Linked DNA regions of Nodosilinea sp. FACHB-141. The protein of the gene in region 1 binds, or shares a complex with, the protein of each later gene. Links are inferred from orthologs where the notes say so. Each region holds a gene or a part of one and is shown on either strand. Other genes may lie near its edges.

Region 1 (15,103 bases):
CGTTGCCCTCCAGCAGCATAAACTCCATCACCGGCGAAATCAGAATCGCCCCGCACAGGCCAACCCCATAGTCTTGCTGAAGCTTGCGACAAAGCTTTGCCACCCGAAAGCCGCCGTAGCTCTCCCCGGCAATAAATACGGGCGACAGCCAGCGATGGTGAGCCGAGAGATAGCCCTGAATAAACTCGCCCAGGGCGTTGAGATCGCGATCGACCGTCCAGAATTTTTTGGCCTTTTCGTCGGGTTTGTCTTCCCCTTTATCGTCAGGCTTGTCGTCCGATTTCTCACCTTTAGCGTCGTCCTTGGGCAAAACCCGGCTAAAGCCCGTGCCCACGGGGTCAATGAAGACTAAGTCGGTGAAGCTCAGCCAGCTTTCGCTGTTGTCGGCCACCTCTACCGGCGGACGCGGCAGGCTACCGTCGGAGTTAAACACCACCCGGCGCGGACCTAGCGCCCCCACATGCAGATAGGCCGATGCCGCCCCTGGTCCGCCATTAAATACAAAAGTAATAGGCCGCTGAGCCGGGTCTTGGTCGGCAACGGTATAGGCCACGTGGAACAGCTCCGCCACGGGCTTGTCGTGTTCGTAGAGGGTTTGCCACTGGGCTGAAGCGGTGTAGGCCTGGTCACCCAGCATGTGCTCGGAGGTGTTGCCCTGACGTTGGGTGTGATCTGGCATGGAGATGCGGGGGTGAAGACTCTACTTGTTATAGCGCGGTCGGTCGCCTTCAGAATAGGCGCAGGCCTAGTGGAGGGGGATGCGATCGCATCCCCCTCCACTAGAGCAGACACTTGACTCGCTAGCGATTAAATTGGGTTAAGCCAAATCTGCCTTAGGAGTTGAGACCCAATGAGATGGCTCCTGCCCAACATTATCAGCGCCTTTGATAACGTCTACAGTGGCTGGATTTTGTGGAACTTGTTTTTGGCGGCGATTCCGCTGCTGCTGAGCTTTAGTTTGTTTCGCCGCCAGAGCCTGTCCAACCGATGGTTTTTGGCGGCCTGCGTACTGGTGGGGATAATTGGCGTGCTAGGGCTGGGTCCTCGCACCCCTCGTGCTGTGCAAGGACTCTACAACCTACTCCAAGACAACTCCAGTCCGTTCTCCTGGTTTGAGCTGCTGTGGCTACTGGCGGTTACGGCCTTTGCCGGTCTTCTCAGTCTGAAAATTTTTAAGACCAAGCAAGATCCCAAGGGCTGGCTGTGGTGGGTGGGGCTGGTAGTGTTCTTGATCTTTCTACCCAATGCTCCTTATGTCCTCACCGATATTATTCATTTGATTCGAGGCACCAGCTCGGGACAGATTCGCATTTTGGTTGTGGCTCTGGTGTTCATTCCCCTGCACGCGGCCGCCATTTTGCTGGGGTTCGAAGCCTACGTCGTCTCGATTCTCAACCTGGCTGCCTACCTCAAGCAGCACGGGGCAAAGGCAATGATCTTGCCCCTCGAGCTAACCATTCACGCGCTCAGCGCGGTGGGCATCTACCTAGGCCGATTTCTGCGCTTTAACAGCTGGGATCTGGTCACTGACCCCACTGGCGTCATCGCCTATACCCTCGATGCTCTGACCTCAAAGCAACCAGCGGCCGTTATCTTCGTCACATTTGTTATTTTGGCCAGCCTTTACTGGGTGATGAAACAAATTACCCTGGGGCTGAAGCTGCGCATTCGCTACGCCCGCCAGGGCATAGATGCGCTCGACTAGGGCGATTCCCGGAGGGATACTCGTTCCGAGTCGGAGCCCGAACGCTGCGCAAATCGCCTCAGACTCCGAAACCCGCCGTGCAGCGACTGTAGGCAGAAGCGGGCACCTTAGCCCTAGCGTTACTTTAGGCAGTCATGTCTTTTAAAACCAGTGTCAAGCACTTTCAAAACCTGGTGACCTCTTTTCACCCGGTCATAGTAATCGACACGGTGGAAGAAGAACGGGTACAGGGGCTGATCAGGGCCGCCTGTGCTGACATGCAGATGGCCGTATTCGAGTGGAGCGTTGCCCAGGGGTTGATGCGATCGCCCGATAGCCCCGACCATCGCTGGCAAAATGAGTATGCCCCCCCCGGTAGCAAGCGTGGCCAGGCCCTGCCCAAAACCAATGAACCCCTCGACATGCTGCGCCACATTCAAGACATGAGCTTCAAGGCCGTCTTTTGGCTCAAAGACTTTGCTGAACACCTCAAAGATCCAGTGGTTGCCCGTCAGTTTCGAGAAGTATCCCAACAGTTTTCTTTCAACAGCTCAACGCTGGTGCTCAGCGGCAGCGGCTATGCTCTACCACCAACCATTGCGCAGAACGCCGTCTATTTAGATATCAAGCTGCCCGAACCCGAAGAACTCTATAGAGCTATTTCCGAGACAGTGAAGACCCTCCAAGGTCAAGTCACAATTAATTTAAATCCGGATGATGTTCGCGCCCTGGTGTCAGCTCTCCAGGGCATGACCCTACATCAAGCTCGAAAGGTTGTGTCCTATGCAGCTCGGCATGACGGCAAACTCGACGTCGGTGATGTGAAGTGGGTACTAGAGCGCAAGGCCCGAGTGATTCACGAAGAGGGTCTATTGGACTACTTTCCACCCGAAACCAACCTGGCCGAGCTAGGTGGGTTTGAGGGGCTCAAGCGCTGGCTCGCCTACGCCAAAGTGGGCTTCACGCCCCAGGCTCGTCAATACAACCTGCCCGCTCCCAAAGGCATTTTGATTGTGGGCATTCAGGGCTGCGGCAAGTCGCTGGCCGCCAAAACCATCGCCCGCCAGTGGAATCTCCCTCTCCTTAAGCTCGACGCTGGCCGCCTCTACGACAAGTACATCGGCGAGTCCGACAAAAACTTCCGCCGCGCCGTCACCATGGCCGAGACCATGGCCCCCTGCATTCTGTGGATCGACGAGATCGAAAAGAGCATGGGTCAAACCAGCAGCGAATCCGATGGCGGCCTGAGCCGTCGCCTATTCGGCTATTTCCTCACCTGGCTGCAAGAAAAATCCCAAGAAATTTTTGTAGTAGCCACCGCCAATGACCTTTCAGCTATTCCGCCAGAACTGCTGCGCAAGGGCCGCTTCGACGAAATCTTCTTTGTCGACCTGCCCGAGGCCGACGAACGCCACACCATCCTGCAAATTCACCTAGGGCGACGGCAGCAGGGCATCGAAAACTTTGATCTCAACGAATTGGTAACTGCTACCGAAGGCTTCAGCGGAGCCGAAATTGAGCAGGCCATCATCACCGCCCACTACCGCGCCCTTTACGAAAATCGACCTGCCGACACCACTCTGCTGATCGAAGAGATCAAACGCACGGTTCCCCTCTCTGTGACTCGTCGAGAGGATATCCAGCAGCTACGAACCACGGCTCGGGAAAGGTTTGTAGCAGCACGGTAGCTAGTTCCGCACTCCATCTGGATTCACGGCCGTTGGCAGATCACCGATAAGTTATTCGTGTTCTGCCAAGCCAATCTCTAAAACAGTGACAGAGCTAACCTAACCCGCGAAAATTTGTCAAAGATTGGTAGTTAAGCATCTAAATAATCAAGCGCCATTTGAAGAGATGCACAGTCAATCTTAAAGGAATTTGGCGATGGTCGAATAATGCCGTTAGGCAGTTTAGGGAAGTCTATGGTTTTTAAAAACTCTGGGGTAACCTGACCACGAACACCACACCACTGCCCATTCAACCCACTAATATGGCGGCGATGAGCCCAGCGACTTGACCACCCCGGAGAGTAAAGCTCGACTACTTTAACTCCGCTATTGGGCAGTTCAGGATTTTGCAAACCCAAGCGATTAAAAGCCATATGGCTAAGGGCAGCACCATGAACAGCTACCACGACCTTAACATCGCGAGTAATTGACCATTTTTGAGCACAGGTTAAGTCCTCGAAATAATAGGTTTTAAAGCCCTTTCCTTCGAGAAACTGGACTACTTCGTCGTTGTTGATTAAACAGCGATTCCCCCTGCGAGGGATAAAAACTTTTTCTACCCCTAAAGGCTCACAGCCCGCAAACTCAGCCTCATTAAACAAGGCTGCATGAAGGTTGTAAAGCTTTGAATCAATCTCGGCAACTAGGTGCTGATTTATAATTGGGAAAAACTGGGGTGCTTCCGTGCTAACTGCTGTAGTAGGACGAGCGACTGACATAGAGATCACTTCGCCATAAACACTATCATCGGTGTAGATTACCGGAATACCCAATGTCGCAAAGACTTCGCGAGCCAGATTTGGTGCTCGTTCTCTAAGAACCACGTGAACATCTACATCTTGACCCAAACGCTTACTCAGCATTTGCTTTGCCAGCAGAGCCGGAGCCGCCAAGTTTTCAATGACATGCCCTATGTTGGTATCTAGCTCTTGCCGGCCATCAAACAAAAATTTTTCTGGATAGTCTAATACTTGAGTTCCCTTTACAGCTTTGCAAAGTGCCTTATAGATTTTAGAGCGTTGAGAACCTGGTTTTCTAGGGCCGGTCTGGCCAGTTTTGACGTCTATTTTGACCTGCAAAGGATGTAAATACTCCTCAGGCAGAAATATTCTTTCAATTGCAGGACGTAATGTATCTCCTAGTGCCGTGGGATGAGAAAAAATCATTGAAGCAGGAATTTTTATCTCAGGCAGAACTTCAACAAACGACAACCCCATACCTGGCTCTCTTTCTAATAAAACTTAACAGATTAAAAAAGGTGGCTTTCGCTCTTGAGAGCACGAAGACTACTAGACATAAAAGTTTTTACAGCCAATTCCACAATCGTCAGAACTGTATACTCTAAAGTTTTGATAAAATAGTCTGTAACTTTAGTTGTATCTTGACAGTTTAGACTCCGCTTAGGAGTCTTTACATATGCACTCACCCATGCCTCTAACAAGAAATATGAGTGCTGCACTAGAGCTGTGCCAAGTCTACAACTCAAGTCGGTTAACCGCAACGATTGCCTTTGCTTTCATTAGTTGATAGGTGATTTAGTAACTTGAGTTCTCTACTGATTAACATCCGGAAACGAAATTAGTGAAGCCTATAGATGTCACTGTCAGGGTGAAGGATTTCAGGACTTAAAGTGGGCTGAAGAAACAGAAATTAACCAGTGCTCTGTGAAGTTGACAGGCCAAATTAATTTTTACTGGCGATCGCCTCCATATTAATGCCTACAAACCCTAGCTATATGGTTCCTTCACCATTGAGCAACAAACTTTAAGGGAATGTTAACCATAAGGTTACCCACCCTTCTAACAGTAACCTCAGCGGTTGGCGGCGTTGGGCTTCCTTATAGTGCCAAATTGTAGGGCTTCAGCTTACGTCAATATCGACTAGCAAAGTGCTCTGCTGTATACCGCATTTTTAGTACCTTCTCCTAGGGCTCTGATGCTCGCCTTTGGGATTGATTATTTTGAACGGAACCAGTCGGACTGTCACCACTATGGGCTAGTCCCTTAGCCAAGCGGCTGGCGATCTCCTCAACCGATACGATGCTCTACTGCACCTATACTGTCCGCCAGACTCATTGGGAGGCGCTTGCCTACACAGAGGCCACCCACCACTTCTACAATTCAAGGGTTGTGGCCAGGCAGCCAACATTAAGGGCGCAGAGCGTCTGCCAAGCCTGTAGCGTGGCTTGATCCATCTACGGAACTCTGCCCAGTGCTGGCGCCCCGTCCCCCGTGGTGACAACCTTGACAAGTGTTTATAAATGTTAAATTGATAAAGCGTTAAATTGATAAAGCGTTTTCAATAAGCCCCCAGATATGCCCAAATCGGACGCTTCCGCTAAGAAAACCGCTGCCTCTAGCAAAGGCCGAGCGTCCACCAATGGCAACCAGCACACCGGCCTCGCCCACCACCACGCCGCCATTGACGACAACGTCATTCGCATTCGGGGAGCTCGGCAGCACAACCTAAAGAATCTGGACCTAGAGATTCCCCGCAACAAGCTGATTGTGTTTACGGGGGTTTCTGGTTCAGGCAAGTCGTCCCTGGCCTTTGACACGATTTTTGCCGAAGGCCAGCGTCGCTATGTGGAGTCCCTCAGCGCCTACGCTCGCCAGTTTTTGGGCCAGGTGGATAAGCCCGATGTGGACGCGATCGAGGGGCTGAGCCCGGCCATCTCCATCGACCAAAAATCGACCTCCCACAACCCCCGCTCGACCGTGGGCACGGTGACGGAAATCTACGACTACCTGCGTCTGCTCTACGGGCGGGCGGGCGATCCCCACTGTCCCCACTGCGATCGCAGCATCTCCCCGCAATCCATTGACCAGATGATCGATCGGGTCATGGCCCTGCCCGATCGCACTCGCTTCCAAATTCTCGCCCCCGTGGTGCGGGGCAAAAAGGGCACCCACAAAAAGCTGCTCTCTAGCCTGGCCTCCGAAGGGTTTGTGCGGGTGCGGGTCAACGGCGAGCTGCGCGAACTGACCGATAACATTGAACTCGACAAGAACTACAGCCACAACATTGAGGTGGTGGTCGATCGCCTGGTGAAGAAGGAGGACCTGCAAGACCGCCTAGCCGATTCGCTGCGCACCTGCCTGAAGCGATCGGAGGGGATCGCGGTGATCGACATTCTGGCGGAGAAGCCCCAGGAGACCGCCAACCCGGAGCCGGGCAGCAATGTGGTATCTCTAACCGATCGCCTGCCCCAGGCGGCCGAGGCCGAAGGCAGCTACGGCCAGCCCAAGGAGTTGGTGTTCTCCGAAAACTTCGCCTGCCCCGAGCACGGCGCAGTGATGGAAGAGCTATCGCCCCGGCTATTCTCGTTTAACTCGCCCTATGGGGCCTGCCCCCACTGCCACGGGTTGGGCAGTCTACGGACCTTCTCGGCGGAGCTGGTGGTACCGGATCCTACCCTGCCGGTCTACGCGGCGATCGCACCCTGGTCGGAGAAAGACAACACCTACTACTTTTCGTTGCTCTACAGCGTCGGTCAGGCCTTTGGCTTTGAGATCCAGAGCCGGTGGGATCAGCTCACCCCCGAGCAGCAGCACATCGTGCTCCACGGCAGCGACGAAAAAATCTACATCGAGTCAGACTCGCGCTACCGCGAGCGCAAGGGCTATCAGCGCCAGTATGAGGGGGTGCTGCCCATTCTCGACCGGCAGTATAAAGACGCCACCTCTGAGCTACACAAGCAAAAGCTCGAAAAATACCTGATTGACCAGCCCTGCGAGGTCTGCCACGGCACCCGCCTCAAGCCCGAGTCGAACGCGGTGCGGATTGGCCCCCACTCTATTAGCGATCTCACCAACGTCTCTATTCGCGAATGCCTCAGCCGCATTCGCAACCTGGTGGGCGAAGAGGGCGAGGCCCCCAAGCTCTCGGCCCGGCAGCTCCAGATTGGGGCCCTGGTGCTGCGCGAGATTCGCGCCCGGCTCCAGTTCATGATGGATGTGGGTTTAGACTACCTAACCCTGCACCGCACCGCCATGACCCTGTCGGGGGGCGAGGCCCAGCGCATTCGCCTAGCCACCCAAATTGGCTCGGGCCTCACCGGCGTGCTCTACGTGCTGGATGAGCCCAGCATTGGCCTACACCAGCGCGACAACGATCGCCTGCTCAATACCCTGCACCGCCTGCGCGATTTGGGCAACACGCTCATTGTCGTGGAGCACGACGAAGACACGATCAGAGCCGCCGATTATTTAGTTGATATTGGCCCTGGGGCGGGAGTGCACGGCGGGGCGATCGTGGCCGAGGGCGATCTCAAAACCCTGATGACCGCGAAGGATTCCCTCACGGGGGCCTATCTGTCAGGTCGGATGTCGATTCCCACCCCACCAGAGCGGCGACCGGGGAATGGGCGATCGCTTACCCTGAAAAATGTTCGCCGCAACAACCTCAAGCATCTGGATGTCGAACTGCCCCTGGGGGCCTTGGTGTGCATCACTGGCGTCTCGGGCTCGGGCAAATCGACCCTGGTAAACGAGTTGCTCTACCCGGCCCTTCAGCACCACTTTGGCAGCAAGGTGCCCTTCCCTAAGCATATGGACAAGCTGGACGGGCTCAAGGCGCTGGATAAGGTGATCGTCATCGACCAGTCGCCCATCGGGCGCACGCCCCGCTCCAACCCCGCCACCTATACCGGCGTGTTCGACGTGATTCGCAACCTGTTCACCGAAACGATTGAGGCCAAGGCACGGGGTTATAAAGCGGGGCAGTTCTCCTTTAACGTCAAGGGCGGGCGCTGCGAGGCCTGCGGCGGTCAGGGGGTGAACGTGATTGAGATGAATTTTCTGCCCGATGTGTATGTACAGTGCGAGGTCTGCAAGGGGGCGCGCTACAACCGCGACACCCTGCAAGTCACTTACAAGGGCAAAAACATTTCTGACGTGCTGAATATGACCGCCGAAGAGGCTCTAGGTTTCTTCGAGAATATTCCTCAAGCCGCCAGCCGCCTGCAAACGATGGTAGATGTGGGTTTGGGCTACATTCGCCTGGGGCAGACGGCCCCCACCCTCTCCGGTGGAGAGGCCCAGCGGATGAAGCTGGCCTCGGAGCTGGCTCGCCGTTCGACGGGCAAAACCCTGTATTTGATCGACGAACCGACCACGGGCCTGTCGTTCTACGACGTGCACAAGCTACTGGATGTGGTGCAGCGCCTGGTGGATAAGGGCAACTCGGTGCTGATGATCGAGCACAACCTGGATGTGATTCGCTGCGCCGACTGGATTGTGGACCTGGGGCCGGAGGGGGGCGATCGCGGCGGTGAGCTAATTGCGGTCGGCACCCCCGAGGTGGTGGCTAAGGTGGCTGGTTCCTACACGGGCAACTACCTGGCCAAGGTGCTAGAGCAGCATCCCGCCGTGGATAAAGCGGCATCGGCTGGATGAGCTATCAGAGGCTCAGTAGATCGAAGACAATTCCTCCTGCCAAGATCTAGCCCTCACCCCCAGCCCCTCTCCCAGGGAGGAGAGGGGAGCCGGAAAACCTTTCAAAGTCCCTCTCCCAGTTTGGGAGAGGGATTTAGGGTGAGGGCTAGCAGGGAATTTGCGATCTACCGAGGTTAGGATGTGGCTAAATCAAAGCGATTAGCCCATGAATTTTCTGCCGACGACTGCCATGCAGACTGAGGTACCCACCAGCTTAATGGCTTAAGCCCAAAGGTTGATCGATGCGGGCTGGTTTAGCAGCATGGACGACATCATGCTCAGTGCACTGCGTCGTTTCCTGGACTCGCATCGGGAGGATCTTACAGAAGATTCCATCCGCCAGGATGTGGAATGGGGACTGCGCGGGAATGACTAATACAGCGACAGTCGTCATCTGTGATGCTGGCCCGCTGAATAACGAGCAAGGGTGAGAGAAGGTTAACTTCTCTCACCCTTGCTTTTGTGTTGAATTTTAGAAAATGGTGGCTGAGCGGAGTCGTTCGCTTTGCGTCTCCCAAAGGGAGAAAGCCACCGTTTTGGCGTTACGCCGCCAGCTTGGGTTTGCGGGTGGGGCGCTTGCGATCGCTCTTGCGAATGCCGCCAGCCATTTCGTATTCGTTGCTGTCTTTGCCGTAGCGGGTAGCGACCCCTAGCAAAATGCGTTCCGAAAAGTCGCGGACAACTTGCTCAGCGTCTTGAACGGCGTTGCCAGCCTGGTCAAGCAGAGAGAGGAATTCGTTGTAGTCGTGGAGCTTTTGGCGCAAATCTTCGATCGCTCGGGTGTAGGCGGTGGTGGTGATGCCGTTGCCCAGGTCAAGGTCTCTTTCAATCGACTGAGCACCCGCATTCCGTTTTTCGGCCAGGGTGAGGTACTTGGAGGTGCGTTTTTGGCGCGGCATAGGTTAGATGACCCTATTGAAATTACTCTTTGACTGTAGCGATCGCTGTAAGCCAGCGAGACTAGGGTTTTCGCGGATTTGGGTTGGATAGTCTGTGTTGTTTTGGCCCCGGTTGAGCAGGGTTGTGTAAAGGGAGTGACTTTTCGTCGATGGGGCAGGCGCAAAGGCTGGCGGCAAGGGCGGTTTGATGGGTTGGTGGCAGTACGGAGGGTGTCACCCCTGAGGGCGATCGCTGCCGTTTGAGAGGAGGCTTTGGGTGTGGTGGTGCTAAGTAACGGGAGGCCGATACAGAGTAACGGCAGGCCAGTACAAAGAAACGAGAGGCTGGTGCAAAGGAACAAGGGGCCGTTGCAGAGTGACGAGAGGCCTGTACAAAGAAACAGAAGGTTGGTACAGAGTAGCGGCAGGCTGTTACAGAGTAGCGGCAGGCCCGTGCAAAGAAACAGGGGGCCGTTGCAGAGTAATGGAAGGCTGGTGCAAAGGAGCTAGAGGCCGTTGCAAAGGAACAGCTAGAGGTTTGGGAGCACGCTGTTGGTTTTGTGGGACACGTCTCGACGCGCTAGCATTGGGACGATGATCTTATCCTTGGCAGTATGCCTCTACCGGAGGGATTCAAGCACTTCAGGGGTAAAAGGGTTTTCGCCTCTCTCTAAAGCATTGACCCACTCCTGGCGCTGAGCTTTAGCTTCTTCGTCAGCTGTCCATTCAATGAAGGCTTGAAAATCGGTGATGGCCCCCTGAGTGTTGCCGGTCAGGGCTCGAGCCAAGCCGCGACTGTCGACGATGTCGCCATTGTTGGGGGACAGAGCGACGGCTTTGTCACAAGCGTACATGACTGCTTCTGCTTGGTTGTAAATGCTGCCATCCCAGCAGAGGCTATTCCAATCATCGGCTGAGATACTATTTTTTAGCTTCAGGGCATCAGCTTGGCGGTAGGCTGCTACGGCTGCTGCCAAGTTGCCGTCATTAACAAGTTGATTACCCTTAGCTAAATACCCCTGTACCGCTAGTTCTTCGGCGTAGGTTTCAGGTTCAAAGCCTAGGGTAGAATCCAGCAACTTAGCCGAGGCTAACTTAGCGGTCACTTCAGAAATTTTTCCTGCCCGGGCGAGTTCCTCTGCCTCGTCAACAAAGGTTTGAGCCTGAGCGACAATTTGAGCTTTAGTCCTTGGGTCAATGGCAAGACTGCTGTCCCAATCGACCGCTTGCTGAAATAGTTCTCTAGCCTGTTTAAGGTTACCGTCGCGGGCCAGCTTTTCACCCTGGGTAACTAGCATGGGTGCTGCCGCCACCGGTAACGAGGAGTCACGTTCTTGGCATATTGGTAATTTTATTAGTAACTCTGGAGATTGCTTTGTAAAGTAAGTGTCCAACCAGTTACAACCTTTAGCGGCTAAATCTGCTAACTGAAAGTTCCATAACTTGACGCTCTGGTCAGCACTGGCGGTGGCGATAGTCTCGCCGTCGGGGCTAAAGGCTACACTCAAGACACTGTCGCTGTGGCCTTTGAGGGTCTGTAACTCCTCCCCTTGCCGGTTCCATAACTTGACGCTCTGGTCAGCACTGGCGGTGGCGATAGTCTCGCCGTCGGGGCTAAAGGCTACACTCCAAATACCAGCGCTATGGCCTTTGAGGGTCTGTAACTCCTCCCCTTGCCGGTTCCATAACTTGACGCTCTGGTCAGCACTGGCGGTGGCGATAGTCTCGCCGTCGGGGCTAAAGGCTACACTCAAGACCCAGTTGCTGTGACCTTTGATGGTCTGTAACTCCTCCCCTTGCCGGTTCCATAACTTGACGCTCTGGTCAGCACTGGCGGTGGCGATAGTCTCGCCGTCGGGGCTAAAGGCTACACTCCAAACACCAGCACTGTGGCCTTTGAGTGTTTGCAACTCTTCCCCTTGTCGGTTCCATAACTTGACGCTCTGATCATCGCCAGCGGTAGCAATGGTCTCGCCGTCAGGGCTAAAGGCCACACTCCTGACCCAATCGCTGTGGCCTTTGAGGGTCTGTAACTCTTCCCCTTGCCGGTTCCATAACTTGACACTCTGATCATCGCTAGCGGTGGCAATAGTCTCACCGTCGGGGCTAAAGACCACACTCAAAACACTATCGCTATGGCCTTTGAGGGTTTGCAACTCTTCCCCTTGTCGGTTCCATAACTTGATGTTCTGGTCATTACTGGCGGTGGCGATAGTCTCGCCGTCGGGGCTAAAGGCCACACTCCTGACCCAATCGCTGTGGCCTTTGAGGGTCTGTAGCTCCTCCCCTTGCCGGTTCCATAACTTGACGCTCTGATCATCGCTAGCGGTAGCAATGGTCTCGCCGTCAGGGCTAAAGGCCACACTCCTGACCCAATTGCTGTGGCCTTTGAGGGTCTGTAACTCCTCCCCTTGCCGGTTCCATAACTTGACGCTCTGATCATCACTGGCGGTGGCAATAGTCTCGCCGTCGGGGCTAAAAACTACACTCGAGATCCTAGCGCTGTGGCCTTTGAGGGTCTGTAACTCCTCCCCTTGCCGGTTCCATAACTTGACGCTCTGGTCAGCACTGGCGGTAGCAATGGTCTCGCCGTCAGGGCTAAAGGCTACACTCAAGACCCAGTTGCTGTGGCCTTTGAGGGTCTGTAGCTCCTCCCCTTGCCGGTTCCATAACTTGACGCTCTGATCATCACTAGCGGTAGCAATGGTCTCGCCGTCGGGGCTAAAGACCACACTCCAGACACCGGCGCTGTGGCCTTTGAGGGTCTGTAGCTCCTCCCCCTGCTGGTTCCATAACTTGATGCTCCGATCATCACTAGCGGTAGCAATGGTCTCGCCGTCGGGGCTAAAGACCACACTCAAAACACTATCGCTATGGCCTTTAAGGGTTTGTAACTCCTCCCCCTGCTGGTTCCATAACTTGACGCTCTGATCATCGCTAGCGGTGGCAATAGTCTCACCGTCGGGGCTAAAGGCTACACTCCTGACACGATCGCTGTGGCCTTTGAGGGTTTGCAACTCCTCCCCTTGCCGGTTCCATAACTTGACGCTCTGATCATCACTAGCGGTAGCAATGGTCTCGCCGTTGGGGCTAAAGACCACACTCCTGACACTATCACTGTGGCCAATTAAGCGTTCGCGCTCATTAACCCCATACATTACTTCTCGAATAGACGATATAGCTCGAAAGCGGGTATGAGGCTCTAGACGAGTTGCATTATCACTTTGCAAAGCTTGCCCTGTGAGCATGGCTTGAGTTACGGCAGCTTCTTCCAAACCTGCTTCTAAATAGGTTTCCATGGCTAAGCTGTCGGCTAATGTTTGAGCATTAATTTTGCCCGTCAGTGCCTGCTGCTGTTGTACCCAGGCAAAGACTCCAACTCCAGTTGATACGGCTGCCAGTGACCCTAAACCGATGGCCGCTAGGCGAGTTTGCCTGAGTTTTTGCTGCTCTGCCTCGATCCGCTTACGCTGTTCTTCAAACCGTTGTTGCTCTGCCTCGACCCGCATCTGCCGCTCTTGGATCAGCTGAGCCATCAACGGCTGCTGCGACGAGCGCAAAAACGCCGCCAGGTAGTCGTGCACCAGCTGGTAGCGGTCGTCAGGGGCATTAGGCACCTGCACCACCAGTCCCGATTGAGTCAGAATTTGCAGCACCAACCCAAAGGCTTCGGCATCTACCTCAGTGTGGTTGGTAAAGGTATGTAGGTCATTCAGCAGCTCGGTCTGTGTTTTCAAGGGGCGGGTGCCTCTCTCATCAGTCAGCAAATACAGCACCAGGTTTGCCAATTTCTGGTGGGCCATCGGACCGCAGTCTCGCACCACATCGTTCAGGTACTGCTGCACCAGAGCCGCTTTAATGCTCGCCCTACTATGGGGCCACCCCTGATAGTCCGCCAGCGTCGCAATCCCCTCCGCTTGCAGCTGAGACCCCACAATTTGCAGCTCAATCGGGCGCACCTCCCCCGCCTCAGCCGCCAGGTCGGACACCACCCGCTCCACCAGGTCGGGGGCCGGGGCATAGGGCGTGGGCTGGGTCAGGTCGTCAATCACCCCCTTAGCATCGTCAGGGCTAAAGTTGCCCAGATAATAGATCCACTTTTTATCGAGAATGTTGTTGTCAATAATCGCCAGGTCCGTCAGGCGGTTGCACTCTAGCAGGTAGTGGGTATAGTCTTCGCGCAGCGACAGCACCACCTTGATATACGGCATCGCCAAACAGTCGCCCAAAAAGTTATAAAAGCGCAGACGCTCCGCTGGCTGATCGCAGGCAAAAAAGAACTCCTCAAACTGGTCAAAAATAAGCACGATGACCCGATTAACCTGAGTCTGCTGGCGCAACAGATTCAATAACAGAGTCTCTAGGTCAGCGGCATTCTCCCCCGCAGATTCGGCTAGAGCAGCTGGCCTTGGCATAGCGCCCAGCACCTCTTCCACCCAGTTGCCATAGCTCCGCAGCCGCACCGGCACCACCTGCCGCCCCCCAAACCGCTGCTGCTCCAGAGTCGGCACCAGCCCCGCCTCAATCAGCGAGCTTTTGCCCACCCCCGATGGCCCATAGACAACGGTGAGCACAAATTCATCCTGCTCTAGCCGGGTGACCAACCGGCTCACATCCTGCCTGCGGCCCGAGGCCATAATCAAGTCGGGGCCGTGGTCGCCCGTGGGCAGCGCCGGGTTAGTAATCTGCTGCTTGGGCTGTAGCCGCCCCGCCCCCACAAACGCGCGAAAGTTAAACCGACTCTCGATCGCCTCTTTTTCTCGCCGCGTCTCAAAGGCTTGCAGATAGTGGCCCTGCTCAAAATACCCTCGGCGCAGATACTCCAGCGTTTGGCTGTAGAGCCGCGGGTCATACTCCGGCTGGGTAATGCGTTGCACCTGCTCCAGCGTTTGCACCGCCGCATCCACCTGCCCTTGCCCCATCTGAGCTTTGCCCAGCGAAAACACATACCAACTGCGATGAAAACTACTCACCCAAGCGTAGAAATCGCGATCCGACACCGAGGCTTCGGCATCGCTGTCGGCAAACGGCTGAATTAACGCCAGGGCAGCTTCGGCCTGGCGCTGGGCTGCGATATAGTTCTCGTTGGCCAAGTCAACTTCCGCCAAAAAGCCCTCGGCCCGGGCCTGGCGAACTGGGTTGGCTTGGGCCTGGTGCAGTAACCGCGCCGTGGCTGCAACCGTCTCCAAAGCTTCCCACGCTTCCAGGCAGTGCAAGGCTTCGGCCCAGTAGTTAATGTAGCGAGCCATTAGCTCTAGCCGCTGGGCCTGGTCAAAGGTTTGTACGGCCTGCTCGAAGTAGCGGCACGCCTGCTGATAGGCCGGTTCAAACTCGCGGCGGTGGCGCACCGAGTAGTTGCGCCACCACAGGCCCAGGTAA
Region 2 (15,538 bases), on another replicon or contig:
ACATGGACTTCACCGGCTGCGGCAACTCCCTCCACATGCGTAGCCCCCAAGTGCTCAAGCTGATTATGGATAGCTTGCGCTACTGGGTCGGCGAAATGCACATCGACGGCTTCCGATTTGATCTGGCGTCTGCCCTAGCCCGAGAACTGTACGACGTCGATCGCTTATCGGCCTTCTTCGACCTAATTCACCAAGACCCGCTGCTGGCTGGGGTAAAGCTGATTGCTGAGCCCTGGGATGTGGGCATGGGCGGCTACCAGGTCGGCAACTTTCCGGTCAACTGGTCGGAGTGGAACGGCATCTACCGCGACACCGTGCGCGACTTTTGGCGCGGCCAGGATGAAACCCTGGGTGAGTTTGCCTATCGCCTCACCGGTAGCCCTGACCTCTATTTCCAGATGAATGGTCGGCAGCCCAATGCCAGCATTAACTTCATCACCGCCCACGATGGCTTTACGCTCAATGACCTGGTGAGCTACAACGACAAACACAACGAAGCCAACGGCGAAAACAGTCAGGACGGGGAAAGCAACAATTCATCCTGGAATTGCGGGGTAGAAGGGCAAACCGATGACGCCGGGGTCTTGCAGCTGCGCGAGCAGCAGCGGCGCAATTTTTTAACCACCCTGATGCTCTCGCAAGGGGTGCCCATGCTGCTGGGGGGTGACGAAATGGGCCGCACCCAGCAGGGCAACAACAACGGCTACTGCCAGGACAATGAAGTTTCCTGGTTTGACTGGAACCTGCCCAAAGGCAATGAAGACCTGATCAATTTTTGCCGAGAGCTAATTTTCTTTCGGCGGCAGCACCCAGTGTTTCGTCGCCGCAAGTGGTTTCAGGGCCAGCCCATTCACGGCTCTGGGGTAACCGATATTAGCTGGCACAGCCCCGATGGCACTGAGATGAGCCAAGAGCAGTGGGAAATTGGCTACATTAAGTCGGTCGCAGTTTTCCTCAACGGCGACAAGATTCCCAGCCCTGGCAAGCAGGGAGAACGGGTTAGCGACAATGACTTTTTAATGTTTTTCAACGCCCATTACGAGACCATTGATTTCAAGCTGGCCGAGCTGTTTCAACCCCATGAATGGTCAGTAGTAATCGACACGACGGAACCTCGATTTGTTAGTGAGGAACGTGTCTTTACAGGTGATGATACTATTCCGGTGGTGGCGCGATCGCTGATGGTTTTGCAGCGGTTAATTTAGCCTCACTCATAGGACCGGATGTATTCATGAAACGCGTTGGAAAGACCCTCTTTTTCTCTTCTTAATTAAGGAGAGAAAAAGCTAACTGTAGCTGGTCAGTTACACCCGGTTTGTAGGGGCATTGCAGTGCAATGCCCCTACGAGATCTCTGTTTTGAACCAGGGTTTCCCAAGGCGGGTTTCGTATTATTTTTATTGTTGAGGATGACTCAGCACCGCAACCAAAGCTTTTTCCTCGGTGGTTAAATCTAGATCGCTAGGGGTATGTTCTCCCGCTTGCCAGACTTCTAACAGCCAGCCCTCTTCGTAGGCCTGGGTTACGGTGGGGTGCACGTAAAACTTGCGGCAGGTAGCAACCCGGTTGCCCAAGTGCTGCGCCGCTCCTTTAATGGCTTCGCGGATGTTGGCCTGGGCCTGGGTTTTTGAGGTGGGTTCTCCTAGTTCGTTGAGAATTCGGGCTGTGTAGACAGTACCAGCCCAGGTGCGAAAGTCTTTGGAGGTGAAGTCTTCGCCGGTAATGGTTTGCAGATAGCGGTTGACATCATCGGAATCGATCGCTTGGGGTTGCCCCTCGTCATCCAAATACTGAAACAGCTGTTGACCGGGGAGATCTTGGCAAAGTTTAATCGCTCGGGCCAGACGGCGATCGCTCAGTTCAATCTCGTGCTCTACGCCGCTTTTGCCCACGAAGTGAAAGCGAATTTTGCTCGTTCCCACCTCCACGTGTTGTTCCTCTAGGGTAGTGAGCCCAAAGGACTGGTTTTGGTCTCGGTACTCGTCGTTGCCGATGCGAATCACGGTGGCATCGAGCAGCTGCACGACAACTGCCAGCAGCTTTTCTCGCGGAAGGCCACGCTGGCGTAGATCGCGATCGGTGACCTCGCGAATGAGGGGACGAGCATAGGCAAAGGGAATCAGCCGGTCGAACTTGGTCTGGTTGCGAACGGTGCGCCAGTTGGGATGATAGCGGTACTGCTTGCGCCCTTTGGCATCGCGCCCGGTGGCTAACAGATGCCCTTTAGGAGAGGGACAGATCCACACCGTTTCCCAAGCGGGGGGGATAACTAAAGCCTCAATGCGTTTCAGCTGGTCGGGGTCTGAGATGCGATCGCCCTTCTCATCAAAGTAGATGAACCCCTTGCCGCTGCGCCGCCGTCCCCAACCGGGGCGATCGTCGCAGATGTAGCGCAGCCCAGCAGCCCGAGCTGACTGAACTGGTTCCACAATTGTGACTGAGGGTAACGCCAGATTCAGGGATGCACTATCAACAAGCGGAGGCGAGGTTGTAGCCATTGAGGTTAATTTGGGGCCAAGCAAACTAGACTTTGCCCATCAGCATGAACGCGCTGATCCGGCATTTTTCTCAGGCTAAAAGATGTTGGAGACCCATTGGCTCTAGCCGAGGTACAGTCTTCAGACTCAACTGGCTCAACCTATTTAGGGCTAGCAGGCAGGCGTTGATAAGCGACCTTGGGCAAAGCGAGCTGATCACGTCACGGCCCAGCGATACACCTTCGTCTACGTCCCGAGGAGTTCAATCCACCACTCAAGGCCGTCTTGCCAGTAGAGGCGTGAACCACGAAGTTCATCAATAACTAGAAGTATCGTAAATTTACTGAGAAATTAATTCTGGTGTGTTCTACACCTAGCAGAGTTCCTACATGCTAGAAGGCGCTACTGTGGGAACTTTAGCTGCGATCGCGCCACCGTTTAGCCTTTCAGACTAAGGCATCGCTCCCCTTCTGCGATCGACCTTATCACTACGTCATTACCGAACTAGCAGCTGTTTTGGAGAGCCTCGCATGTCATTTGATTTTATCCGTCCTCGCTTGTCAGCTACTATCTATGACCCTGCCATCAATCCGGATCCTTTAGCAGGCGGGTTTTTAACCTATGGTCAACTGCCAACCTTTCCGATTTTTGTGCAGGCGTTCCCGCCCAGCAACATCTCAGATATCACCGACGTTTTTGAGGTCGCACCTCTCAGCAGAGTCACTAGCAGTGCGGGGGTTCGACTCAACACTAGGGGAACGCGGCTGGCAATTTCGCCAGGCTACAATCCGACAGCCTACTATCTCTCAGACGGGGCGACTAAAATCCCCACCGGACGGTTTTTAACGCCTACCGCCAACCAGGGCTACGCTGGGTTTAGCAACTACAGCATCGATCTTGGTCTTGAAAATGTCGATATTTTTAACTTCAACCTTGACTCGGCCAGTCTGGTACCGGTTAATCCCTCATTTCTTGCCTTAAATCCAGATTTGGGTTTTAGCATCGAGTTTGATCTGGCCATTGCCTATGAGCAGAGCAATCCCAATAGAGCCGGGTTTAGCTTCACCCTAATTAGTAACGACCTCAGCAAAGGGGCCGAATTTGGCTTTAAAGAAGCTGGTGCTAATGGCGACTATATTTTCATTCAAAATGCAAACTTCAATGCGGTCAACGCAGGGGAGAAGAGCACAGCTGCTTTAGAAATCAGCAACAAAAACCAATACCGAGTTACTGTTAAAGGCGATCGCTATTCGCTAGCTGTAAATAACGAAACTCTGTTGACGGGGTTACTTCGCGACTATAACTTTGACCCATCTAGTAGCAATCCTCCCTTTCCTACTGCAATTAACCCCTACGAAACCCAGAATTTTCTTTTCTTTGGCGATAACACTGACCAAGGTTATGCTGACTTCACTCTAGGCAAAGTCACCCTCAATATTCCTCCCCTTTTACCCAGTTTTCCCGACTTTAACGGTGATGATACGGCCGATATTGTCTGGCGTAACCAGGCGGGAGGAAAAGTCGGTCTTTGGTTAATGAATAGCACTAACTTTTCCAGTGTAGATTTCATCAGCCCTGAAGTTGATGCGGCGTGGGATATCAAAGCTGTAGGTAATTTGAATGGTGACGGTAGTTCCGACCTAGTTTGGCAACACAAATTTTCTAACCAAGCCGCTATTTGGCTAATGGATGGGGTAAATCTTCTATCGGGTGAGGTATTAGAGAATGTTGGCCCAGACTGGAAGGTAGTTGAAGCCGGCGATTTTAATAACGATGGTAAGGACGACCTTTTATGGCGACATGGCATCTCCGGTGAAAATGCTGTCTGGATAATGAATGGTACTAAGCGCATCTCCGCCGAACTCATTACTCCCGTCGCTGACCTAAATTGGGAAGTAGGGGCGGTGGGAGATTTCTTCAACGACGGCAACATGGATATCTTTTGGCGGCACCGCACTGCGGGCACCAATGTGTTTTGGAGAATGGATGGTACTACCCTTATTGAGGGTATTGAAACCACCGCTGCCCCGGCTGAGTGGCAAGCTCAAGGCGCTGCTGACTTTGATCAGGATGGCGAATTAGATATTCTCTGGCAGAACCGCACCACGGGAGAAAATGCAGTCTGGCTAATGGACGGCTTCACCCTCTACCGTGGTGACCTATTGACTACCGTAGATCCTGCGGCAGGTTGGACATCTACGGTATAAGACAGACCAACCGCCCGAGAGATCACTACACAGCATCTCTAGTTTAGATAGCTAGCGGCTCTGGAACTGCCCCCTGCAAGTATCCCAACCATTCGGTCAGGCTCTCCAGCTGCTTTTCGGGCTTGAGCACTCCCAGCCCGCGCACCACGACCCTGCCGCCGCTGTAGACAAAGCGCGTTTTTAGGTGACTGGGCAAATTCTCGCTGATCTTCTTCCAGGCGGGCTCTTCCATTGGGGTTTCCATCACCACGTGCTGCTTGCCCTCGGGCTTGATGCGCGAGAAACCAGCGTGCTTGGCCACCAGCTTGAGTTGCAGCATGCGCACGAGTTGCTCGGTCGCGTAGGGAATGGGGCCGTAGCGATCGCTCAAATCCGCCGCAATCTGCATCAGCTCTACCTTGCTGTTGGCCGCAGCTAGGGAGCGGTAGGCTCCCATCTTCTGCTCTAGATCGGGGATATAGTCGTTGGGCACAAAGGCAGTGACGTTGAGATCGACCTGAGTGTCTTCCACTTTGGGAATGTCTTGACCGCGAATTTCGGCGATTTCTTCTTCGAGCATGTCCATATAGAGGTCAAAGCCGATCGCATCCATCTGGCCCGACTGCTCGGCCCCCAGCAGGTTGCCGACACCGCGAATTTCCATGTCGCGCATGGCTAGCTGGTAGCCGGAGCCAAGCTGGGTAAATTCTTGGATGGCGCGGAGGCGCTGGCGAGCTTTGTCGGTGAGGGATTTTTTGGGGTAAAACAGCCAGGCGTGAGCCTGAATACCCGCCCGCCCGACTCTTCCCCGCAGCTGATAGAGCTGGGAGAGGCCAAAACGGTGGGCGTCTTCGATCAAAATGGTGTTGACGCGGGGGATATCCAGCCCCGACTCAATGATGGTGGTGCAGAGCAGCACTTCGGCATCGCCGTTGCTAAAGGTGAGCATAGTCGACTCGAGTTCGCCTTCGTCCATTTGGCCGTGGGCGATCGCAATTCTCGCCGCTGGCACCATCTCCCGAATTTTGGCGGAGACCTCTTCAATGCCCTCAACCCGAGGCACCACGTAGAACACCTGGCCGCCGCGATCGAGCTCCTGGCGAATAGCCGTGCGGATCGCTTCGGGGTCGTGGGGCGACAGGTGAGTTTTAATCGGGCGGCGCGAGGGCGGCGGCGTAGTGATCAGGCTCATTTCGCGCACCCCAGACAGGGCCATGTAGAGGGTGCGGGGGATAGGGGTGGCGCTGAGGGTGAGCACATCCACCTGGGTTTTGAGGGATTTGATTCGCTCTTTTTGGTTGACGCCAAAGCGCTGTTCTTCGTCTACCACCAGCAGGCCGAGGCTTTTGAAGGCGACGCCTTTGCCGAGCAGCTGGTGGGTGCCCACCACCACGTCCAGTTCGCCGGTCTTGAGCCGTTGCAAAATGTCTTTTTTCTCCTGCTGACTGCGGAAGCGGTTGAGCAGCCCCACCTGAATCGGGTAAGGGGCGAAGCGCTCTTTGAGGGTGTGGTAGTGCTGCTGGGTGAGGATAGTGGTGGGGGCTAGCAGGGCTACCTGCTGCCCAGCGGTGACGGCTTTGAAGATGGCCCGCAGGGCGACCTCGGTTTTGCCAAAGCCCACATCGCCACAGACCAGGCGATCCATGGGGCGATCGCTCTCCATATCGCGCTTGACATCCTGCACGGCCTTGAGTTGATCAGGGGTGGCCTGGTAGGGGAAGGAGTCTTCCAGCTCTTGCTGCCAGGGCATATCGGCGGGGTAAGAAAATCCCTCCATCCTGGCCCGCTGGGCGTAAAGCCTGAGCAGATCCACCGCCACTTTTTGGATCGCTTTCTTGGCCCGACCCTTGGTTTTCTCCCAGGCGGTGCTGGTCATTTTGTTGAGCACCGGGGCCTGGCCGCTGGCGGCTCGGTAGCGGGAGAGAGAGCCCACCTGGTCAGCGGCCACCCGCAGCAGCCCATCGGCGTACTGAATCACTAGATAGTCGCGGGTTTCGTTGTTGAGCACCAGGCTTTCGAGCTTGATGAATTTGCCGATGCCGTGGCTGCGGTGGACGACAAAATCCCCCGGCTTCATCTTGTTGGGGTCAACCTGTTTGGAGGCGGCCCGCCGCCGCTTGCGCACGTAGCCGCCTGTTGCCAGGGTGTGCTGACCAAAAAATTCGCGATCGGTCACCACCACAATGCGGAAGGTAGGCAGCACAAAACCTTCTAATTCTGCCAAGCCTGAATACTTGACCGCCACAGGGACATGCTGGGTATGCAGCTTGTCGATCGCATTAAAATCTTTGGGGTTAGGGATAAACTGCGCTGGGCAGTCGTGCTCTTGCAGCAGAGATACCGAGCGGGAGGGCTGGGCCGAGGCCAACCAGACAGAATACTTGCGATCGCACTCCTTGCGAATCGTCTCCGCCAGCTTGCCAAACTGGTGCGGAATTGCCTGCACCGGACGGCTCGATAGGTTTAAGCCGCTGTTGGCCTCGGCGATTTCCGATAGATCAACGCGCGGGAAAATTTCGGCATCGCTGAGGGTGTCGAGAAAGGGGCGATGAATTTTGGGGAGGGAGTAGGGGGTGGATGGGTGGATGGGTGGATGGGTGGATGAGTCCTCCTCCGCATCTCCCCCATCCCCTTGACTCCTCACCTCCTGCCAGTGGTCTTCGACGTGCTCTAGCCAGCGATCGCTATGGGCCTGACACTGATCGACCTCGTCCACCGCCATCAGGGTGTTTTCGGGTAGGTAGTCTAACAGGGAGGCGGGTTGGGAAAAGGCTAGGCCCAACCACCGACGAGTGCCTTCAGGGAGAATGCCACTTTCTAGCCCTTCGTGAGCAGCTTCAGAAAGCAGTCCCTCCAGCTTGCCCTGCGATCGCAAATGCTCAATGATCACCGGGCCATATTGAGTGGGGGTAAGCACCAGGTGGTCAATGGCATCCAGGGATCTTTGGGTGGCTGGGTCAAATTCCCGCAGGCGCTCCAGCTCGTCGCCAAATAGTTCTAGCCGCACCGGCAGCTCCGACGCCACCGGATACACGTCGATAATGTCGCCCCGCTGCGCCCACTGGCCCTCGGTTTCAACCACTGTGACGCGCTCATAGCCGAGAGTGGCCAACCGCTGCCCCAGCGCCTTGAAGTTAATTTCCTGCTTCAGCTCTAGCCGTAAGCAGTAGGGTTCCAAAGCAGAAACCGGCGGCAGGTGGGGTTGCAAGGCCCGTTCAGTCGCCACCACCGCTAGCTTGCGCAAGGGTGATGCTTCGCCGGCCGCCCGCAAGGCCAGCAGCTCTGCCAAGACCTGTAGCTGTCCCCAAGTCATTTCTGACTCTTGATCAAAGGGGTCGTAGGGGGAGGCTTCGGAGGTGGGGTAAAAGTGCACCGTGTCCCAGCCCATAGCTTCGAGCTGGGTAGCCCAGCGTCCGGCTTCTTCTAGGGTGGCGGTGATCACCAATAGGGGGCGCTGCTGAGCTAGGGCCAGGGCCGAGGACACCAGCCCCTTAGGTAATCGAGCCACGCCGTTGAGCACCAGTTGGCCCTGCTGGTCGAGCTTAGCCAGCAGTTCCTTAGCTAAAGGAGAGCGTTGCAGGGCACGGGTAATGGAAGAAAAGGCCATAGGACGCGCGACAGGGCAAAATTAGAAGCACAAAACCCCCTCAACTTTGCAGCCGAGGGCACGAAAAATCGGCCTTAGAGAGCCAGCCTCACGTTACTTATTTTAATAATGGCCAAGCCATTATGACAGCTTTGTGGAACTCTACTGAGCTAAAAGAAACGTTTCTAACTCAAACGCCTAGGCACTAACTATAGAAGTTGCTGCCAACGGTTGAGCCCTCCCAGGCCGAGCGCAATGGCCATCAAATTCTATAATTTGAGGCAACAGATGAACGCCGAGTGAGCCCTAGCTGAAGTCACTGCCGCCGTAGGCTTGATGAACAGTTCGCCAGAGCAGCTTAATGAGAGCGGTGGGGTTATTGAGGGTGGCTGACAGTCTCTAGGGAACGGTGTTTGCCCTGGTTCAGAAGCGATCGCACCTCGTCGTCGGAGGTTTGAGCGAATTCCTCATACCAAAGCCCCACCGCATAGAACGGTTGGGGAGTCTCGGCACAGATGATGCGATCAACGGCGGTTCCAACTGAGTCGCAAACCTCGCGGTCCGCTACTGGGACGGCCACAATCAATTTTCTAGGGCGCTGCTGCTTGACGGCTTCAATGGCAACCTGAATGGTTGCCCCAGTGGCTAGGCCATCGTCAACCAAAATAACGATGCGATCGCGGAGATCTAGGGGAGTAAGATCATCGCGATAGACTTGCTCTCGTCGCCGCAATTCCTCCTGTTCGTGCTGCACTACGACATCAATTTCCTCAGGCGTAATAGCCAAACGCCGGATTAAATCTTGATTGAAATATAAAAAATTGCCCGAGGCGATCGACCCCATGGCGGTCTCCCTAAACCCCGGTATACCTAGCTTTCGAACAATTAGTATATCTAGGGGAGCACTAAGGGCATTGGCGACTTCGGCCGCAACCGGTACGCCACCTCGGGGTAGCGCGACGACAGTTACATCAGGCCGATTGGCATAGGGTTGTAGGAGATTGGCTAGCCGTTGCCCAGCATCAACTCTATTCTTAAAAAGCATGGCTTTAAGCTCGATAAGGTGTTACCCAATAGCTGAGATATACAACGCATAATGCTGAAGAATTTACCTGATTTAATGCCGCGTTCACATGATTCATCTTTCGGCAACGTTTGACTTGGCAAAAGACCAGGTTTTAGAACTAATACTAAAAGTTTGATTACATGAATAGATGGTATGACGCCAAACTGTCATCGGCTTCTTTCATTAGATGTATCTCTTAAGAAGAAACTGTTAAATATTTCACCGCAAAAAGAGCAATTATTGTGGGCCACTAAGCAAGCCAGCAAGCAGTAGAAATGCCTAAGTTTTATAAGGATGCGTTAAGCTGACGCACTGGTGCATCAACTTGAACGTACCGGTGTGTCAGGCTTACAGCACAACACACCGTGCACAGCGTTGATTTAAGGCGACCTGCGGACTTATCCGTTCAGGTGACTAGATCTCAAAGGTCAGTCGGTGTAGATTCGCTCGACCGAGAAGGTGTCAATGGTGTCTTCAAAGCGGTTAAAGGTAACGCGCATTTCGTCGTAGGCTCGAGCTGTAGAGACGCCACCCGGCGTGGGACACTGCACCTGCAGCAGCGTTTGGAACGACTCGTAGGTTGCATGGGTGTACAACGTCTTTTCGCAAAGGGGGCTGATAAAACCTTCAATGGCAAGCTGGTTGAGTGCGGCTACTCCCATAGGGCTTTGCAGTACAAAGCGCCAAATCAACGCTTCATCTGCTTCGCTAGCGGGTCGCCACACTTGTGGCAAAGCCGATTCTTCAGCGGTTTGAGCCAAGCTTGGTTCTGCCTGGGTAACTATCGAAATTGCAGCCCCACCGGCAACCAGTAGACCGAGGCCAGCAGCTAGCCCAAACCACCGTGATAAGCCTATTTGTGTTTTCATAGCACGCTCTTGTAACTGTTGCTCTATCTTAGAAAAGCCGATAGAAGCAACCACCTAGGTTACAGGATTTGCAACAGTAAGCCCCCGTTGCGACTAAAGCAACAACGGGGGCAGAGACAGGCTTAGGGGAGGTCTAGGCCGACTTGGGTACGAACTCCAGGGATACCCCATTCATGCAGTAGCGCTGACCAGTGGGGGCAGGCCCATCGGGGAAGACGTGGCCTAGGTGACCACCGCAGTTGGCACAGTGCACTTCGACTCGGGTCATGAAGAAGGAGCGATCGGTGGTGGTAGCAATAGCGCCCTCGATGGGTGCATAGAAGCTGGGCCAGCCGGTGCCGCTGTTGAACTTGGTGTCAGAGGTAAAGAGGGGAGTGCCGCAACCCGAGCAGTTGTAGGTACCGGGCTCATAGACCTTGTCGAGGGGGCTAGAACCGGCCCGCTCGGTGCCGTGCTTGCGCAGTACGCGAAACTGCTCAGGGGTGAGCTGGTCACGCCATTCTTGCTCGGTTTTGTTGACGGTAAACTGTTCGTCGGTAGTAGCCATAGTATCCAGTTGATTAGAAAAAACTTCAGCAGTGAAATTGCTCAAAAGCCAGCTGCCGCCAATAATGGCGGTGCCCGCTTCCAGTAGCTTGCGTCGCTTCATGGCAGGGTAACAGTAGGGGGGGTAAGGGCTGGCGATCGCCAAGCATGCCGTGGTCAGAACCTTGTTTTATTTAACTTAACGTATCTCTCCTGGGCAACGCTGATAGCGCCCTGAGAATTGGCTGCAATTCCCCTGAATCCCCAATTTTTAGTAGGCTATGACTACGATTGATTCCCTTCAGGGATTGCCGCCGAGCCCCTATGTCAGCTGTTACCTCTGTCTCATCTATCCGCCGCGCCCGCGCTTGGCCCTTTTGGCCCCTAGTGCCCCTCTACCCCTACGGCCAGCGACCAACCCAGCGGGTGGAGGTGGTCAAAGACCAGGTGTGGACCTTTGAGCAGTTCCAGGGCATTTTCTACGTGGTCGTGCCGATTCGCATGACGGTGGTGCGGCTAGAGCCCGCCGGGCTGCTGGTGTATTCTCCAGTCGCCCCCACGCCGGAATGCGTGGCTCTAGTGCGTGAGCTAGAAGAGCGCTACGGCCCGGTGAAATACATTGTCATGTCGACGGTGACGGGCATTGAGCACAAGGTGTTTGTCGGTCCCTTTGCCCGTCAGTTTCCCCAGGCGCAGGTGTACGTAACGCCGAACCAGTGGAGTTTTCCGCTCAACTTGCCGCTGCCGTGGCTAGGGCTACCGCGCGATCGCACCCACATCCTCCCCGCCGAAAGTGCCCAGGCTCCCTTTGCTGACCAGGTTGACTACGCCCTGCTGCCCCCGATCGATCTGGGGCTAGGCCCCTTTGGCGAAACCGCCTGCTTTCATCGGGCCAGTCGCACCCTGCTGCTGACCGATGCGATCGTAGCCATCCCGGCGGAGCCGCCGGCGATCGTGCAGATCGACCCCTTCCCCCTGCTATTTCACGCTAGAGATAAGGCTACCGATGCGATCGTCGATACGCCTGAGAATCGCCGCAAAGGTTGGCAACGAATTGCCCTATTTGCCTTTTACTTTTGCCCCAGCACCCTAGATGTGGCCCCGACGGGGGAAATGTGGCGAGAGGCAAAGCAGGCCCCGGTGCGATCGCGCCAGCACTACTTCGGCCTCTATCCCTTTCGCTGGCGGTCTGACTGGCGCAAATCCTTTGAGGCGCTGCACAATGGCGGGCAGCTTCAGGTAGCGCCAATTCTCAAAACCTTAATTTTTAATCGAGGACCAGAAGCAGTTTTAGATTGGGCAAAAAAAGTCGCCACCTGGCAGTTTGAGCGCATCATTCCGGCTCACCTAGAGGCTCCCATCGCCGCCACCCCAGAGCAGTTTTTAGGGGCGTTTGACTTTTTGCACCTTGACCCAGCCTCTGAAGCCAGCGCCGCTTTGCCCGCAGCCGATTTTGAACTGCTACAGCAAATCGAAGCGGTGTTGCTTAGCAAGGGCATTTCTCGACCGCGCCAGTCGATGTTGACCACCCAGGGCAGCAAAAACGAGGCCCTCTAGGCCCTTGACAGGGTAATTGTTTTCAGCTTAAAAAGCGGTGGCAATGGACTGTCTAACTCACTCAAAGGCACCCTAAAAGGGGCGATCGCGCTTACTCGACATAGTCAGTAGCAATTTCGATCGCCAACGAGACATCATCCACCGTGACATAGAACTGATTGGGGCGGCAGCAGACCTGGCAGTCTTCGATGTACGACTGGGTAAGCCCGGCCGAGAGATCGACAAAGGTGGTACTGATCTCGCCGCAAAAGGCGCAGGTATACTCGGCGGTAGATTCCATAGGTGAAAGCGGCTCAAAACCGATAGGAACATCTCAAGGGGCGGCTCGTCCTCCTAGACTATAGGTATTGGGGCGATCGCGAGCCTCAGTTACCCTACCACTCTCCCCTAAGCCCGATTCGCTACGAGGGCACCCCTACATTTTCAAGCATCTTTCTGGAGGTTGTGATGAAAGTCAGTCACTTAGCCGCTTTGTCGTTAGCGGTCATGCCGGTAATTGCCCTGGAGCAACCTCCCATTGCCCAGGCTCAGCTGTTTGTGTCGTCGCCCATTCAGGCCGTCACCCCCAACAGCGAGACCCTCTATCTCAACACCGACGCCACAGTCGAGAAGACCCTTCGGGTAGGAGCCGCCACTAATCTCAACGGGCGCAGCATTCCCGCTGGTTCCCTTGTGCGCGGTCGGTTTGAGCCCGCCGAGGGCGGCGTGCGCTACGTGGCCACCGCTGTCGAAGTGGGCAACCAGGTCTACACCGTCAACGCCGTTTCTGAACTGCTGCGCGATATCAAAGACCCCAGAGAAACTAGCACCGGTGCCATTCTGACCGATGCTGGCATTGGGGCGGCGGGCGGTGCTGCTGTGGGCGGCATTCTTAGCGGGCGCGTCTCGGTGGGCAGTATTATCGGCGGAGCTGCCGCCGGAGCCATTATCGGCAATACGACTGCCCAGCGGGTAGTGGTGGTTGAGCCCAACCAAACCCTCACCTTGACCTCTCAGTAGTTTTTCCCCGAGGAAGACAATGGGTGAACGGCTCTGCTCAGCTACCGGAATAAAGTTCTCGGTAGTTGAGCGCAGCCTAGACTTTGGGATAGCGAGATTTTGCATCGATGTCGGCCAGCTCGGCCTCGATCGCTCGAGTGCTAATGGCAATTTCGTAGAGCGACGTCAGCAGCGAAGCTACCAGCAAAAGCAGGCTGAGGCCAAACAGCACTTCCGCCAGCTGCTGTTGCTCCAAAAATAGCCCCAGCATCGATAGCGTGCAGACAATAAAGCTTGAAACCCCTAGAGCCTGCATCAGGCGAATGAGGGCAATCCGCTGGCGCAGGTTAGCGATCTGGCGCTGCACCAGGCTTTGGAAGTAGTCGCGCTCAGAGCTGTGGAGCTGACGAATCAGTTGAGCCAACACCAAAAAGCGGTTGGTATAGGCCAGCAGCAGCAGCGAAATTGCAGGGAATAGCAGCGCTGGGGTAGTTAGTTCCATAGCAAAAAGGAGAGGACATCTTCATCGATATCCTCTCCCGATTAAGCCAGATAAACTCAATTAGACCGGTTTAAGGTTCAAGGGTAAGCCTTAAACCCTATACCTGTTACCCTAAACCAGCTTACGCTTGGGCCGTAGCTGCCACTTCGCGATCGGCGGCGATTAGGCGCTCGTAGGTAGCGCGCATCTTCAGACCCACCAGCACCTGGAATAGACCACTGCCGTTGGTCGAACCGGGGTACTCGCGGTGTTTGAGCAGCAGCTCAGTCATTTCACCGTAGTACTTGGTAGAGGTGTTGCTGAGGTGGCTCTCGATGTAGATCAGCTCTTCGAGGCGATCGAACTGGCCGTCTACCTCTAGCACCGACACCTCGTGCCCGTAGTAGGAGTCAGGGCCGTAGTGCATGCGAATGCCGGGGTAGGAGCAGGTGAGCTTCCGCCCGCAGGGGATCCAGTCGATGGTGGAGCCTTCGTCAAAGAGGTAAACGGGGTCGAAGCCTTCGATGCCTTCCCGCTGCATGAGGCGCACCCGCAGCACCTTCTTCTCTTCGTCGTTGGGGATGAGCTGGGTGGGCAGAATTTGAATCACCACATCGGCATACTGCTTTTGAATGTCGATGTAGGCCTCAAAGTCGGGACGGCGGGCGTTGATAGAAGCCAGCACGTCTTCGTAGGTGTGACCACGCTCGGCCATGTCTCGCTGAATCTTCCAGGCGATTTTGACTTCGTCGCTGATGTCGAGGTAAACGCTGAAGTCGATCAGGTCGCGCACGCGCTCGTCGTAGAGGGGGTGCAGGCCTTCAATGACGATGATGCGGTTGGGGTCAACCCGCTCGGGGGGATCGAGCTCACCGGTTTCGTGGTTGTAGATCGGCTTGTCAATGCTCTTGCCTTCTTTCAGGGCTTTGATCTGTTCGTACATCAGATCAAAGTTGTTGGCTTTAGGATCGAGGGCGGTCACCCCGGCTTCTTTGCGCTGCTTGCGATCGAGGCTATGGTAGTCATCTAGGCAGATGACGGTCATGAGTTCAGCGCCAAACAGATCACTCAAGCGCCGCAGAAATGTCGATTTACCGCATCCAGAGTCACCGGCGACACCGATTAGAACTACCTTACCTGGCTTGCTAATCATAAGTTCCCCCTAAAACAACCTTATATACATAGAACCCAGCGCTGCAGCGCAGCAAAAGAAAGCCATTCCTAGACGTGAATCTGGTTTAGCCGTTGCCTAACATCCCGAAACCAATCGGCCTAGGGAGTGAATGCCTTGCGAACGTCGCGCCAGTGAAGCCGAGGTCTTCTGAATAGAGGGAGTACGAAATTTTCCCTAGCATTCAGATCACCACCGCTTGCCTGGCTGAAAATAAGCTACAGCCCAAGCGCTGACTCTTTCTATACTCCTCTGAAGCGGCTAAACCGCCCTAGGCACAAGACCATTCTGGAGGATAAGTATTTCTACCGCAATTAGTCTCATCCTATCAGAAGCCAGTATCCTTCACAACAGTTTTTGGTGGTGGGCGGATAGGCGACGGCCCAAGCTTTTTTTGCCGAGCGGAGATTTTTAGATTAACTTAACGCTCGCTGCTGCAAAGAACACAATCTTTCTATCAGGATATGACTAGAGTGCAACCATTACTGGGGCAAAGGCTGAGCGTGGGGATTAGTTGCAGTGCGCTCTATCTCCTAGTTCACGGCATTACACCGTCTTACAGTGATACCCTAAGCTAAAAGCATGTCTAGTGCTGCCGCCTTTAGATTGGTCCTAGGGCTATCTAAATAGGTTCATTAGAGCA

The links.
Region 2: the proteins of uvrA (region 1) and mfd are in contact, whole or in part, in a crystal structure (PDB 4DFC), measured with the Escherichia coli proteins. The link is inferred for Nodosilinea sp. FACHB-141 from one-to-one orthologs.

What each region holds. Positions count from the first base shown.
Region 1 is NZ_JACJPP010000017.1:44,783-59,885, forward strand. What follows is about bases 5,383-9,007. They hold uvrA (excinuclease ABC subunit UvrA), read left to right. Parts: upstream 5,383-5,726; coding sequence 5,727-8,807; downstream 8,808-9,007. In the rest of the region: H6F59_RS18125 (S10 family peptidase), read right to left, coding at 1-679; H6F59_RS18130 (DUF1361 domain-containing protein), read left to right, coding at 851-1,705; H6F59_RS18135 (AAA family ATPase), read left to right, coding at 1,840-3,372; H6F59_RS18140 (DUF563 domain-containing protein), read right to left, coding at 3,504-4,628; H6F59_RS18155 (hypothetical protein), read right to left, coding at 9,389-9,745; H6F59_RS18160 (WD40 repeat domain-containing protein), read right to left, coding at 10,345-15,103. UniProt on the Escherichia coli protein: The UvrABC repair system catalyzes the recognition and processing of DNA lesions. UvrA is an ATPase and a DNA-binding protein. A damage recognition complex composed of 2 UvrA and 2 UvrB subunits scans DNA for abnormalities.
Region 2 is NZ_JACJPP010000013.1:156,877-172,414, forward strand. What follows is about bases 4,527-8,586. They hold mfd (transcription-repair coupling factor), read right to left. Parts: upstream 8,270-8,586; coding sequence 4,727-8,269; downstream 4,527-4,726. Other genes in these bases: H6F59_RS14580 (VCBS repeat-containing protein), read left to right, coding at 4,527-4,683. In the rest of the region: glycogen debranching protein GlgX, read left to right, coding at 1-1,205; H6F59_RS14575 (DNA topoisomerase IB), read right to left, coding at 1,397-2,428; more of H6F59_RS14580, read left to right, coding at 3,007-4,526; H6F59_RS14590 (phosphoribosyltransferase), read right to left, coding at 8,625-9,293; H6F59_RS14595 (hypothetical protein), read right to left, coding at 9,743-10,183; peptide-methionine (R)-S-oxide reductase MsrB, read right to left, coding at 10,317-10,730; H6F59_RS14605 (DUF4336 domain-containing protein), read left to right, coding at 11,033-12,265; H6F59_RS14610 (CPXCG motif-containing cysteine-rich protein), read right to left, coding at 12,357-12,545; H6F59_RS14615 (hypothetical protein), read left to right, coding at 12,713-13,264; H6F59_RS14620 (DUF2721 domain-containing protein), read right to left, coding at 13,341-13,745; H6F59_RS14625 (phosphoribulokinase), read right to left, coding at 13,867-14,877. UniProt on the Escherichia coli protein: Couples transcription and DNA repair by recognizing RNA polymerase (RNAP) stalled at DNA lesions. Mediates ATP-dependent release of RNAP and its truncated transcript from the DNA, and recruitment of nucleotide excision repair machinery to the damaged site.